2 regions of the Bacillus sp. NP247 genome follow, and region 2 is predicted to be linked to the other one. Evidence: a T-box and tRNA genes for the amino acid it is inferred to sense, from the RefSeq annotation. Region 2 holds a T-box; the other holds one or more tRNA genes.
The links. The T-box of region 2 lies ahead of thrS (threonine--tRNA ligase). A T-box ahead of a tRNA ligase gene usually reads a tRNA of that ligase, here a tRNA-Thr.
Positions count from the first base shown of each region.

Region 1: it encodes a tRNA-Thr, which carries the amino acid that the T-box ahead of thrS (threonine--tRNA ligase) is inferred to sense. The anticodon was not compared.

Region 1 covers NZ_CP076653.1:2,090,455-2,097,614, forward strand. Annotated here, with positions in the region: gene KPL75_RS11015 (hypothetical protein) at 29-265, opposite strand; gene KPL75_RS11020 (TetR/AcrR family transcriptional regulator) at 396-983, opposite strand; gene KPL75_RS11025 (MFS transporter) at 1,307-2,530, shown strand; gene KPL75_RS11030 (hypothetical protein) at 2,561-2,716, opposite strand; tRNA gene KPL75_RS11035 (tRNA-Glu) at 2,852-2,923, opposite strand; tRNA gene KPL75_RS11040 (tRNA-Ser) at 2,930-3,020, opposite strand; tRNA gene KPL75_RS11045 (tRNA-Asn) at 3,027-3,101, opposite strand; tRNA gene KPL75_RS11050 (tRNA-Ile) at 3,109-3,185, opposite strand; tRNA gene KPL75_RS11055 (tRNA-Gly) at 3,192-3,262, opposite strand; tRNA gene KPL75_RS11060 (tRNA-Lys) at 3,276-3,351, opposite strand; tRNA gene KPL75_RS11065 (tRNA-Thr) at 3,362-3,437, opposite strand; tRNA gene KPL75_RS11070 (tRNA-Phe) at 3,452-3,527, opposite strand; tRNA gene KPL75_RS11075 (tRNA-Asp) at 3,542-3,617, opposite strand; tRNA gene KPL75_RS11080 (tRNA-Met) at 3,621-3,697, opposite strand; tRNA gene KPL75_RS11085 (tRNA-Ser) at 3,724-3,816, opposite strand; tRNA gene KPL75_RS11090 (tRNA-Ile) at 3,834-3,910, opposite strand; tRNA gene KPL75_RS11095 (tRNA-Met) at 3,915-3,991, opposite strand; tRNA gene KPL75_RS11100 (tRNA-Ala) at 4,012-4,084, opposite strand; tRNA gene KPL75_RS11105 (tRNA-Pro) at 4,099-4,172, opposite strand; tRNA gene KPL75_RS11110 (tRNA-Arg) at 4,184-4,257, opposite strand; tRNA gene KPL75_RS11115 (tRNA-Leu) at 4,261-4,349, opposite strand; tRNA gene KPL75_RS11120 (tRNA-Gly) at 4,366-4,440, opposite strand; tRNA gene KPL75_RS11125 (tRNA-Leu) at 4,470-4,550, opposite strand; tRNA gene KPL75_RS11130 (tRNA-His) at 4,575-4,650, opposite strand; tRNA gene KPL75_RS11135 (tRNA-Thr) at 4,661-4,736, opposite strand; tRNA gene KPL75_RS11140 (tRNA-Val) at 4,741-4,816, opposite strand; rRNA gene rrf (5S ribosomal RNA) at 4,822-4,937, opposite strand; rRNA gene KPL75_RS11150 (23S ribosomal RNA) at 5,039-7,160, opposite strand, start outside.
Region 2 covers NZ_CP076653.1:4,925,269-4,932,428, forward strand. Annotated here, with positions in the region: gene KPL75_RS25580 (nucleotidyltransferase) at 1-791, shown strand, start outside; gene KPL75_RS25585 (YdbC family protein) at 975-1,595, shown strand; gene KPL75_RS25590 (pseudouridine synthase) at 1,781-2,488, shown strand; T-box leader at 2,614-2,837, shown strand; T-box leader at 2,873-3,095, shown strand; gene thrS (threonine--tRNA ligase) at 3,140-5,059, shown strand; partial or broken gene KPL75_RS25600 (DAPG hydrolase family protein) at 5,329-5,829, opposite strand; partial or broken gene KPL75_RS25605 (TetR/AcrR family transcriptional regulator) at 5,987-6,147, shown strand; partial or broken gene KPL75_RS27885 (DUF2247 family protein) at 6,198-6,488, shown strand.

The DNA of each region.
Region 1 (7,160 bases), 2.4 Mb from region 2:
AAGATACAAGTAAGCAAAACGTAACATATTAAACTTCCAGCTGATCTACTATGAGAAGAATAAATACAACAACAATATCTACCCCAGCTAAAATACCAAAGTAAAATCCCTCAACGTTGAAGAAAAATGCAACTGGTGGAAACAATATTGTTTCTACTCCAAATAGAATAACTACTACACCTACTCGTCTTGCTAACACCCTTTCATTCTTTGGATGGAATACAGTATTATATCCTGCAATGAAAGGTGTTCTTTCTTTTTTCAATATATTACTTCCTATCCATATAAATAAACAGCCCGCTAATGCGAAAAGGAGCAAATAAATTAACATGCACTGCTGTATCACCTCCATTTTAACAATTACTGTATATCAATTTTAAAAATATCCGTTAAGATCATGACACCAAACCATTCAATATAAGTGATAGGCTATGTAAAGCTTTAGACAACTGTGCCTCGGCATCTTCAGAATTCGCAATCCAACAAGCGAGGTCCACTAATCCCCCATTTATGAGCCGTGCTAAAGCTTCACAGTCTGTTTTTTCAATAATATGCTCCTGCATCAATTGCAGAAGCATATTCCCCATTGTTGCTAAACATTGTGATTGCGATGATTGATAATAGCTAGTTCCTAATACTGCTGGTGCATCCCGAAGTACGATTCTCTGAATTTCTGGATCAAGTGCCATCGTTAAATAAGCTCGACAGCGCCCAATAAATCCTTCCCAATTTCCTTCCGCCTCATCTGATACTTTCCGTAATTTATTATCCATTTCCATATCAATTTCTTTTACAACTGCTTCTAACAATCCTTTTTTATCGCCAAAATGATGATAAATTGCACCACGCGTTAAACCGACAGATGCAGTAAAATCATCCATAGATGTGTTTACATATCCAACTGTACCGAAAGCCTCTCTTGCTGCACTCAGCAATTTAGCGCGTGTTTCAATGATCATTTCTGCTCTTGTTTTTTTAACCATCTTTTCCTCCTACTTCTATTCATTCCCTTTATTCAAAATGAATCCCATTATAGTATCGTTCTCTATATAAAAGAATAACTCCTTTTAACGTTAGCTCTCCATCCAGAGATAAAACATTTCAATTGACATACGCACCGTATGTTAATATGATATTGGCATACGGTGCGTATGTCAATTTTTTCTAGCTTACAAGATAATATAACTTCTTACTTATACCCTAAATTGACTCACTGTCCCTTTTTATAGAAGGTATTAACGACACAGAGGAGGAGTTACAAGAATGAAGAATGTATATGTAAACGTCAAATACTTTGGTGATTATTATGTTTAATTCCTACCGTGAGATTTTCAGTGCTTCTGGTACAAAAGGATTCTCATTAGCAGGCTTTATAGCTCGGATGCCCATATCAATGATGGGGATTGGCATTGTTACAATGTTATCTCAGTTACGTGGTGACTATTGGCTTGCCGGAGCCGTTGCAGCCACCTTCACATTATCATCAGCTTTACTAGCTCCTCATATTTCTCGTATGGCTGATCAATTAGGGCAATCTCGTATACTTCTTCCGACTACAGGTATCAGTGTTTTCTTTACGATTCTCTTACTTCTATGTACGAAATATGAGGCTCCTTATTGGACGCTATTTCTATCCGCCTTATGTGCGGGTTGTATGCCAAACATGTCGGCCATGGTACGTGCACGTTGGACTAAACTATACCGTGGATCTCATAAATTGCATACAGCATTTTCCTTCGAATCGGTCGTCGATGAAATTTGCTTCATCATTGGTCCTGTATTATCCGTCAGTTTAAGTGTTATGTTCTTCCCAGAAGCAGGACCACTTTTATCATGTGTTTTTCTTACAATCGGGGTATGCCTATTCACCATGCAAAAAAGCACAGAACCACATGTACATCCCCACGACATTACAAACAAAGGGACAGTATTTAAAATTGGTACATTACGGGTGCTTGTATTCACACTCATCGCTATAGGTACTATATTTGGCACAATAGATGTAGTTAGTGTGGCTTTTGCTGAGCATCAAGGAAACACAGTAGCTGCTAGCTTTGTGCTTTCCGTCTATGCAATCGGTTCATGCCTGGCAGGTCTTATTTTCGGTACTCTTAAACTCAGTACTCCACCATATAATCAATTTTTAATAGCAGTCACACTATCAATGGTAACAATGCTGCCACTAGTTTTCGTAAACACTATTGCTTGGCTAGTAGTTATTGTTTTCTTTGCAGGCTTATCTGTTGCCCCTACTATGATTATTACTATGGGACTGGTGGAAAAAATCGTACCTGAATCAAAAATAACCGAAGGAATGACCTGGGCAATTACAGGACTTGGTATTGGAGTCTCTCTAGGATCAGCGGTAGCTGGTTTAGTTATTGATACCTTTGAAGCTCGCGCAGGATTTAGTGTGGCTATTATTGCAGGAGGCCTTGCCTTAACTATTGCACTTTTAGGATACAAAACTCTCCACTCCGCATATAGTCATGCTGTTATGAAACCGGATGGGCATTCAGCAGAGAGTTAAAACATATTCAAAAAATAGGATTACCTCTTCTTATGTATAAGAAGAGGTAATCCTATTTAAATTAATATAACTTTTTTGTATCGTATCTTGAACGATATCCTCTGCTTCTGCTGGTGTTACTCCAATTTTAAGCAAATATCTATAAATACTTTTTGATATTTCCATAATGACCTTTTCATACTCCATCGCTCTCTCCTTTCTATTAGTTAGACGGTTCAAATAGAAAAAAGTATACAAAAATCTATAAAAAAAAGCAGCCTATCCAAAGTCCACTTTTACACAACAAAAAAGAGATAGCAGATTATGCTATCTCTTTTAGTATGACCCGTACGGGATTCGAACCCGTGTTACCGCCGTGAAAGGGCGGTGTCTTAACCACTTGACCAACGGGCCAAAATCTGGCAGAGAAGAAGGGATTCGAACCCTCGCACCGCGTTCGCGATCTACTCCCTTAGCAGGGGAGCCCCTTGAGCCACTTGGGTACTTCTCTATAATATGGCTCCGCAGGTAGGACTCGAACCTACGACCGATCGGTTAACAGCCGATAGCTCTACCACTGAGCTACTGCGGAATAATTATGGTGGGCCTAAATGGACTCGAACCATCGACCTCACGCTTATCAGGCGTGCGCTCTAACCAGCTGAGCTATAGGCCCATAAAAAGCGGGTGAAGAGAATCGAACTCTCGACCAGAGCTTGGAAGGCTCTTGTTTTACCACTAAACTACACCCGCATTAAATTAAAAATGGTGAGCCATGAAGGATTCGAACCTTCGACCCTCTGATTAAAAGTCAGATGCTCTACCAACTGAGCTAATGGCTCATTTTGAAAGTGGTGCCGGCTAGAGGACTTGAACCCCCAACCTACTGATTACAAGTCAGTTGCTCTACCAATTGAGCTAAGCCGGCTTGCGATTTCAAAATGGTGGCTCGGGACGGAATCGAACCGCCGACACGAGGATTTTCAGTCCTCTGCTCTACCGACTGAGCTACCGAGCCTTTATGTAAAAAAATGGCGGTCCCGACCGGGGTCGAACCGGCGATCTCCTGCGTGACAGGCAGGCATGTTAACCACTACACCACGGGACCATTTGGTTGCGGGGACAGGATTTGAACCTGCGACCTTCGGGTTATGAGCCCGACGAGCTACCGTACTGCTCCACCCCGCGATGATATAATATTTAATTTAGAAAAATGGAGGAGGTAGAGGGATTCGAACCCCCGCGCGACTCTCGCCGCCTGTCGGTTTTCAAGACCGATCCCTTCAGCCGAACTTGGGTATACCTCCGAGATATGAACTTTGAGTGGTGGACCTTGTAGGACTCGAACCTACGACCGGACGGTTATGAGCCGTCTGCTCTAACCAGCTGAGCTAAAGGTCCTTTATGGTAGCGGCGGAGGGGATCGAACCCCCGACCTCACGGGTATGAACCGTACGCTCTAGCCAGCTGAGCTACACCGCCATAAGTTATATTCAAATAAGTGGAGCCTAGCGGGATCGAACCGCTGACCTCCTGCGTGCAAGGCAGGCGCTCTCCCAGCTGAGCTAAGGCCCCATATTTTGAAAATATCGGGAAGACAGGATTTGAACCTGCGACCCCCTGGTCCCAAACCAGGTGCTCTACCAAGCTGAGCCACTTCCCGTTAATAAAAAACGCGCCCGAGAGGAGTCGAACCCCTAACCTCTTGATCCGTAGTCAAACGCTCTATCCAATTGAGCTACGGGCGCATATGGTGCCGAGGGCGGGGGTCGAACCCGCACGGTGGTCACCCACCGCAGGATTTTAAGTCCTGTGCGTCTGCCTGTTCCGCCACCCCGGCATGTCATATTGAAAATTGGAGCGGAAGACGGGATTCGAACCCGCGACCCCAACCTTGGCAAGGTTGTATTCTACCACTGAACTACTTCCGCAAGACATGTATGAGTTATTTTATTAAAAGTGCGGGTGAAGGGAGTCGAACCCCCACGCCAAAGGCGCTAGATCCTAAGTCTAGTGCGTCTGCCAATTCCGCCACACCCGCATATTATAATTTTAAAAGAAAAAATGGGGCGACTGATGGGAATTGAACCCACGAATGCCGGAGCCACAATCCGGTGCGTTAACCACTTCGCCACAACCGCCATGATTTTCTGGTGCCGACTAGAGGACTTGAACCCCCAACCTACTGATTACAAGTCAGTTGCTCTACCAATTGAGCTAAGTCGGCTAAATGGTGGAGGATGACGGGATCGAACCGCCGACCCCCTGCTTGTAAGGCAGGTGCTCTCCCAGCTGAGCTAATCCTCCGAATTGCCTGGCAACGTCCTACTCTCACAGGGACAAGGTCCCAACTACCATCGGCGCTAGAGAGCTTAACTTCCGTGTTCGGTATGGGAACGGGTGTGGCCTCTCTGCCATCATTACCAGACTGTATTCATTTAAGACAAGAATTATCATAACTTATTCGACATTTAAAGTCAACAAGTTTTTTATATTCTTTCAAAACTAGATAACATCGCTTCATATTATATGGTTAAGTCCTCGATCTATTAGTATTCGTCAGCTCCACATGTCACCATGCTTCCACCTCGAACCTATCAACCTGATCATCTTTCAGGGATCTTACTAGCTTACGCTATGGGAAATCTCATCTTGAGGGGGGCTTCATGCTTAGATGCTTTCAGCACTTATCCCTTCCGCACATAGCTACCCAGCTATGCCCTTGGCAGAACAACTGGTACACCAGCGGTGCGTCCATCCCGGTCCTCTCGTACTAAGGACAGCTCCTCTCAAATTTCCTACGCCCACGACGGATAGGGACCGAACTGTCTCACGACGTTCTGAACCCAGCTCGCGTACCGCTTTAATGGGCGAACAGCCCAACCCTTGGGACCGACTACAGCCCCAGGATGCGATGAGCCGACATCGAGGTGCCAAACCTCCCCGTCGATGTGGACTCTTGGGGGAGATAAGCCTGTTATCCCCGGGGTAGCTTTTATCCGTTGAGCGATGGCCCTTCCATGCGGAACCACCGGATCACTAAGCCCGACTTTCGTCCCTGCTCGACTTGTAGGTCTCGCAGTCAAGCTCCCTTATGCCTTTGCACTCTACGAATGATTTCCAACCATTCTGAGGGAACCTTTGGGCGCCTCCGTTACACTTTAGGAGGCGACCGCCCCAGTCAAACTGCCCACCTGACACTGTCTCCCGGGTCGATAAGACCCGTAGGTTAGAATTTCAATACAGTCAGGGCGGTATCCCACCAGCGCCTCCACCGAAGCTAGCGCTCCGGTTTCAATGGCTCCCGCCTATCCTGTACAAACTGTACCAAAATTCAATATCAGGCTACAGTAAAGCTCCACGGGGTCTTTCCGTCCTGTCGCGGGTAACCTGCATCTTCACAGGTACTATAATTTCACCGAGTCTCTGGTTGAGACAGTGCCCAAATCGTTACACCTTTCGTGCGGGTCGGAACTTACCCGACAAGGAATTTCGCTACCTTAGGACCGTTATAGTTACGGCCGCCGTTTACTGGGGCTTCAGTTCAGAGCTTCGCTTACGCTAACCCCTCTCCTTAACCTTCCAGCACCGGGCAGGTGTCAGCCCCTATACTTCGCCTTACGGCTTCGCAGAGACCTGTGTTTTTGCTAAACAGTCGCTTGGGCCTATTCACTGCGGCTTTCCGTTAAGAAAGCACCCCTTCTCCCGAAGTTACGGGGTCATTTTGCCGAGTTCCTTAACCAGAGTTCTCTCGCACACCTTAGGATTCTCTCCTCGCCTACCTGTGTCGGTTTGCGGTACAGGCACCTTTTATCTCGCTAGAAGCTTTTCTTGGCAGCGGGGAATCAAAGACTTCGCTCCATAAGGAGCTTCCCCATCACAGCTCAGCCTTCACGATAAGCGGATTTGCCTACTTATCAGCCTAACTGCTTGGACGTGCACAACCAATCGCACGCTTCTTCTATCCTTCTGCGTCCCTCCATTGCTCAAACGATAAAGAGGTGGTACAGGAATATCAACCTGTTGTCCATCGCCTACGCCTGTCGGCCTCGGCTTAGGTCCTGACTAACCCTGAGCGGACGAGCCTTCCTCAGGAAACCTTAGGCATTCGGTGGACGGGATTCTCACCCGTCTTTCGCTACTCATACCGGCATTCTCACTTCTAAGCGCTCCACCAGTCCTTCCGGTCTGACTTCACTGCACTTAGAACGCTCCCCTACCACTGATACCATTGGTATCAATTCGCAGCTTCGGTGGTGTATTTAGCCCCGGTACATTTTCGGCGCAGAGTCACTCGACTAGTGAGCTATTACGCACTCTTTAAATGGTGGCTGCTTCTGAGCCAACATCCTAGTTGTCTAAGCAACTCCACATCCTTTTCCACTTAATACACACTTTGGGACCTTAGCTGGCGATCTGGGCTGTTTCCCTCTTGACTACGGATCTTATCACTCGCAGTCTGACTCCTAAGGATAAGTCATTGGCATTCGGAGTTTGACTGAATTCGGTAATCCGATGAGGACCCCTAGTTCAATCAGTGCTCTACCTCCAAGACTCTTACACTTAAGGCTAGCCCTAAAGCTATTTCGGGGAGAACCAGCTATCTCCAGGTTCGATTGGAATTTCTCCGCTACCCACACCTCATCCCCGC
Region 2 (7,160 bases):
TTTGTCCAACAGATGATGAAGGCTATATTATAAATGATGCACATATGGATAAAATTCAACCTATATTTATGGAGGTAATACAAGAAATAAAAAATACTTGTTGTAAAATGTTACAGGATGCTTTGCACAGTGTTTATATAAGGGGTTCAATTCCAAAAGGGATTGGAATTGAAGGGATTGCAGATATAGATGTACTTATATTAGTGCGAAAGGATCCTAAATTAATAGACTTAAGTTGGCGAAAGAAGCTAGAAGTTCAAAGTCTACAAAAGTTTAATTGTATATCAGGAGTGGAGTTAAGTTTTTACAGTGAAGAAGAAGTGATAAATTCCAATAGTTTTTCTTTTATAAGCTTTATGATACAGACACATGGTGTATGTATATTGGGTGAAGATATAACATTGTCTTTACCTAAATATAAAGTAAGTCAGGAGTTAGCCTATGAACACCTTATTCAATTGCGGAAGCAAATTGGACAAGCACGCGAAGAATTAATTCATAATAAAGGCGTGGATGATATTGCGGATTGCTGCCGTTGGATTATGAAGATAATAATTAGGTCAGGTCTAGCGTTGACAATTGATAGAGAAGGGCTTTATTCCAGAGACTTATATCCTGCATATGAGTTATTTAGTGAGCATTTTCCTGAACAAGAAAAAAATATGAGAAAGGCATTACAATATGTAATTGAGCCGATAAATGATATAAATGAAATTTTATTATTTTTAGACACGTTTGGTGAATGGCTGATAGAAAGAGCGGAGGATTTTTTGAATACTAAAGACAATTAGTGAAATGTAATTATATTATGTAAACAAAAGGGTGGAATAAGAGAGAGGCAAGAGATTTGAATTTTTATATGGTATTTACTTTTGAAACATATGAAGAAATGAATGATCTTAATGTTCGTGTAGGTGGAAAGGTAGAAAGTATTGCAACTGGGAAATGAAATGTAAGATAAGGGGGAATTAGAAATGTTACTAAAAACAATCTACTGTAGGGTGGAAGAAGAGAAAAAGGAATTGTTTTCAAAAGCACAAGAAAAATGGCGTGATATACAGCATCTAGATGGTTTTCATGGGCAATTTGGTGGATGGAATGAAGATGAGGCATGTGTATATACTTTATGGGAAGATAGAAATGCATATCAATCGTTTATGAATGGGGCTCACGATACAATTTATTTAAATAGTAATCAAGAGGATACGTTTCTTTCATGTGAAATTGAATTATTTCAAACGTTGTATGATATAAATGATAAGCCTTTGAAAAACGTTGTTACAGAAGGATCATTCGTAAGAGTTGCCATATGTGATGTAAAGGGAGAAAAAGAAAATCATTTTTTACATAAGCAAGAAACAATTTGGAATAAAGGAATGGAGAATGTAAAAGGGATGTTAGGTGGAGTAGTTGCGAAGTCTTTAAAAAATGAAAATCGTTACATAGTATTAACTTATTGGGAAGATGAAATGGTGCATCAAAATTATGTGGAAGAGAGTTTTCCTTTATTGTATAAACTAGCTAATATTCATGAAGATATAGAAGAGATAAAAGGGAAACAAGCTGTATGTAAGGAAGAATGGCTTGTATATTAATTCTGTAAAAAGTGCATAAATGAATGTATAATAAAGATATTTTCTTATAAACAAGAAATTAATAGAAGACGCCATATACCCTTTCATGTTAATATATTTAAGTTAAAATAGGAGGCTTACCCTTTTGTATTGTACGGTAGAAGCAGTGTGAGCTTGAAATTTTTTATGAAAAGGATGTGCCTAACTTGCGTATAAATAAATTTATTAGTGAAGCTGGAAAAGCGTCTCGACGTGGAGCAGATAAGTTAATTAACGAGAGAAAAGTAATTATTAACGGTAAGGTTGCAAAAATTGGTGACCAAGTAAATCCAGGTGATGACGTACGAGTAAATGGAGAGCAACTTCGTATCGCTCGAGATCACGTATATATCGCTTTAAATAAACCAGTAGGTATTACATGTACGAGTGAAAAAGCTGTAAAAGGTAATATTATCGATTTAGTGAATCATCCATTACGAATTAGTCACATTGGACGTCTAGATAAAGACTCAGACGGTTTAATTTTGTTAACGAATGATGGCGATATTGTTAATGAGATTTTACGTGCTGAAAACAAGCATGAGAAAGAATATATCGTTTCAGTAGATAAGCCGATTACACCGGAATTTTTAGAGAAAATGGCAGCGGGTGTTAAAATTTTAGATACAAAAACTCTTCCTTGTGAGATTACACAGTTATCAAAATATGAGTTTAAAATTATTTTAACACAGGGGCTAAATCGTCAAATTCGCCGTATGTGTGAAGCTTTAGGGTATCAAGTATACACGTTAAAACGTACTAGAATTATGAATATTGAGTTGAATAATTTACCAGTCGGACAGTGGAGAGATTTATCGAAAAAAGAGAAAAAACGACTATTTTCAGACTTAAATTACGAACCACAAGATTGGTAAAATTGAGAAGGGGAAACCAAAAATTTATTTTTGGTTTCTTTTTTTATTAAATAAAAAATATTTTTTAAACACTTGCAAAAATAAAATGAATAAGATATAGTAAATAACAATTAATGGATGTACTTTTAAAAGCAAAGAAAAGGACACGAGTTATTTTACCCGGTTATACAGAGAAGGAAGGAAAGCTGAGAACTTCCTAACGCAGAAAAATAACTTACCACCTTAGAGCTGCACTAGGGAAATTCAGTATCTAGTGCCGTGTAAGCGACGTTATCGCAAAAGAAGCCATTATGTTTTTTGTGATGGGAATCTGGGTGGAACCACGAATATAAGCATATTCGTCCCTATTTTAGGGATGAATATGCTTTTTTGCATTCAATTTCATAATAAGCGAAGAAAAGGACACGAGTTATTTTACCCGGTTATACAGAGAAGGGAGGAAAGCTGAGAACTTCCTAACGCAGAAAAATAACTTACCACCTTAGAGCTGCACTGGGGAAATTAAGTATCTAGTGCCGTGTAAACGACGTTACCGTAAAAGAAGCCATTGTATGTTTACAATGGGAATCTGGGTGGAACCACGGGTAAAAGCACACTCGTCCCTATTTTAGGGAGGAGTGTGCTTTTTATTATGAAATGGAGAGATGAAAAATGAAAGAACAGATGATTGAAATTAAATTTCCAGACGGTAGCGTTAAAGAATTTGTGAAAGGCATTACTTTAGAAGAAATTGCTGGATCAATTAGTAGTAGTTTGAAAAAGAAAGCAGTCGCGGGGAAAGTAAATGATCAGTTATATGATTTACGCCGAAATATTGAAGAAAATGCGGAAGTAGAAATCATTACTATAGATTCAAATGAAGGTGTAGAAATTACAAGACACTCCGCGGCACATATTTTAGCGCAAGCTGTAAAAAGATTGTATGGTGATATAAATCTTGGAGTAGGACCAATCATTGAAAATGGATTTTATTATGATATGGATCTTCCGAGTAGTGTAAACGTAGAAGATTTACCGAAAATCGAAAAAGAAATGAAAAAGATTATAAATGAAAATGTAAAAATAGAACGAGTTGAGGTCTCACGAGAAGAGGCAAACAAACTGTTTAAAGAAATGAACGATCATCTGAAATTAGAACTTTTAGAAGCAATCCCTAATGGGGAAAGTGTAACACTATATAAACAAGGTGAGTTTGTAGATTTATGTAGAGGACCACATGTACCGTCAACAGGCTATTTGAAAGCCTTCCAATTAACTCATGTTTCTGGTGCATATTGGCGAGGTGATAGTAACAATCAAGTGCTTCAGCGTATATATGGTGTTGCATTTTCTTCTCAAAAAGAATTGGAAAAGCACTTGCATTTTGTTGAAGAGGCTGCAAAGAGAAATCATCGTAAGTTAGGTAGTGAACTTGAATTGTTTATGTTTTCAGAAGAGGCTCCGGGAATGCCGTTTTACTTGCCGAAAGGGCAGATTATTCGCAATGAATTAGAAGCATTTTTAAGAGAAATTCAAAATGAGTACAATTATCAAGAAGTGCTTACTCCATTTATGATGAATCAAGAATTATGGGAGAAGTCAGGACACTGGGGACATTATAAAGATAATATGTATTTCTCAGAAGTAGATCATAAAAGTTTTGCATTAAAACCGATGAACTGCCCAGGACATATGCTTATGTTTAAAAATAAATTGCATTCTTATCGCGAATTACCGATTCGCATGTGTGAGTTCGGTCAAGTGCATCGACATGAATTTAGTGGCGCTTTAAACGGATTATTAAGAGTTCGTACTTTCTGCCAAGATGATGCTCATTTATTTGTAACACCAGAACAAATTGAAGATGAAATTAAATCAGTGTTGGCGCAAATTGATTATGTGTATAAAACTTTTGGATTTGAGTATGAAGTAGAACTTTCTACTCGCCCAGAAGATTCAATGGGTGACGATAAATTATGGGAGCAAGCAGAATCGGCATTAGAAAATGTATTACAATCATTAAATTATAAATATAGATTAAATGAAGGTGACGGTGCATTTTACGGACCGAAAATTGATTTTCATATTAAAGATGCTTTAAATAGAAGTCATCAGTGCGGAACAGTCCAGCTCGATTTCCAAATGCCAGAGAAATTCGATTTAAATTATATAGGTGAAAATAATGAAAAAAGAAGACCAGTTGTCATCCACCGAGCAGTTTTAGGATCTTTAGATCGTTTCTTAGCCATATTAATTGAGCACTTTGGTGGCGCGTTCCCTACATGGGTGGCACCAGTTCAAGTGAAAGTACTCCCAGTTTCAAATGCAGTACATGTACAATATGCAAATGAGGTTGCAGACAAACTAGCACAAGCTGGAATTCGTGTTGAACGAGATATACGAGATGAAAAATTAGGATATAAAATAAGGGAAGCACAAATGCAAAAAGTTCCTTATGTTCTTGTTATTGGGGATAAGGAAATGGAAAGCGAAGCTGTAAATATACGAAAATATGGTGAAGAGAAGTCAGAAGTTGTTTCGCTAGATATATTTGCGGCAAGTATTGAAGAGGAAATAAAGGATAGAAAATAATAATTGATTAGAAAATACGCCATTATAATGAAGTGAACTCGAATAATGGCACATGAAAAAAAACACCTCCTGAATTCGCATACTAAGTATGTCAATTCAACGGAGGTGTTTTTCATTTGAAGGGAAGAGTACATTACCTGAATGAAGTAAAGTGGAAAGTGATTGATTTGATATTGAAAGGCCCACAACATTGTAGACATATCTAAAATGTTGGAGGCCGATTTGTTTTCTAGTTAATCACTTATTAAAAGTAAAGCTGTTAACTTGCCTTACAAATTTTCTTCAAAAAGTTTCGGTAAAAATTTGCTGAACTGACCCATTTCTTCTACATTGTGTTTATATAAACCACTTAGGTTAATAAATGGTGGTAATCCTTTCGGAAAAATGAATGTAGAAGTCATTACTGTACCGTTCTCAGATTTTTCGTATTGATGTATTACTTGTGAAATTACATCGTCATTATCATCTAAACATGAACCCATTAAAACATGGCTGTAATGGGTATTTATAGGACAATCTTTAGGATCTTCCCATCTAATCCTTAGCGGAAATTCTAGTCCATCCCCCCCCGCAGATTCGATTGAAGCTGATATGGCTCCTACGTGTCCATGTACTTTAGGATCAACTAACCATTTAAAATCAACATGTTCTTCTGGATGCCATAGTTTATATCGTTCAGAGTTATCAATATTATCCCACCACTAGTCAATCATTTCTGGTGTTACGTCATTCAATTCATGTTCAACTACTAGTGATACTTGGTTTTTCATTTCTGTACCTCCTATCGTTTTAATCAACATAGTGTTGATTATTTATATTTAGTATTATAGTATGGGTATCTTATGGGTTCAATAAACAGAAATAGTTGATCTGTTGCATTCTGAACATTATATAAAAATATGTCTAAAAAAATTAAAGAGGTAAAAAATGGAAGATACATATGCTGATTTACGCGTAGCTCGTACTAAAGAAGCGATACGTGATGCAATGCACTAACTGAATTAATAAATGAAAAAGGGTTTGATTTCATTACGGTTAAGGATATTACAGCTAGAGCCAATATTAATCGAGGGACATTTTACTTACATGGGGAAAATATGATAAAGAAAAAGCTATTGAATTAATAGTAACCATAGTCATGGATTTAGCAATATATTGGAATAGTGAAATTGAGGAACGAAAATGGAAGTACTCTATTTTAATGTCTATGAGAGAAAAAAATAATGATTATGATACTTTATTAGAGAATGTAGCTAACCTGTATAGTGATTTTAATTATCCATAGGATATGAAAGGGTTTATTTATTATTTAGAACTGGATGAAGGCTATGATTCAAGTAAGTATACCAAAAATGAAAATATTAGACGACTGATAGATAAACTAGATTCATTCTTACAAAGTGAACAGAAAGCTTTACAGGAGGTTTAAATCGTAAGAATAAACCTTTAGAGGATATTCTATAGTAAATCGAGATTCCTTTACAAAGTCGTAGGTTATACTCCTACGGCTCTTATTATGCATTATTTTAGTGAAAGCTACTTTTTTTGGAGAGAATGAAAGATCCAATGCTAGTTCGGATGGTTTTCGATTTGAATCAATATGCTACTTTCCAAATCGATTTACATGTACTGTAATGTAGGGACTTAAATAACAAATCAATTATTCATTAAATCTTAATATTACGTTATATCTCTTGTAACGGAAAATAACAAATAACGACACGTTTTTTAGAAATGTTGTTGTTTTTATCTATGGAGAAATATGTAATGATGCATAGATAAATAAAGGGGATCGATATGCAGAGTGTGATTAAATTATATTAAACAAAACTCAAATTATATTAGTTATTATATATATATTAAAAATGACGCCCTTTAACTAAGTATATCAAGTTGTAACTGCTATAATTACTTAAATAAAATTAAAAAATCATTTTATAAGTATAACATTTTCGTTCGTATTAATACTTAATAGTTAAATTATTGAATGTAATCGACAAAATTCTACTATTTACGTATTAAAAATTTAATGTTTTAATAAAGGTGTAAATGGTATGACCACTCAAGGGGGAGAAGATTGCACTAATAAATGTGCAGTAAA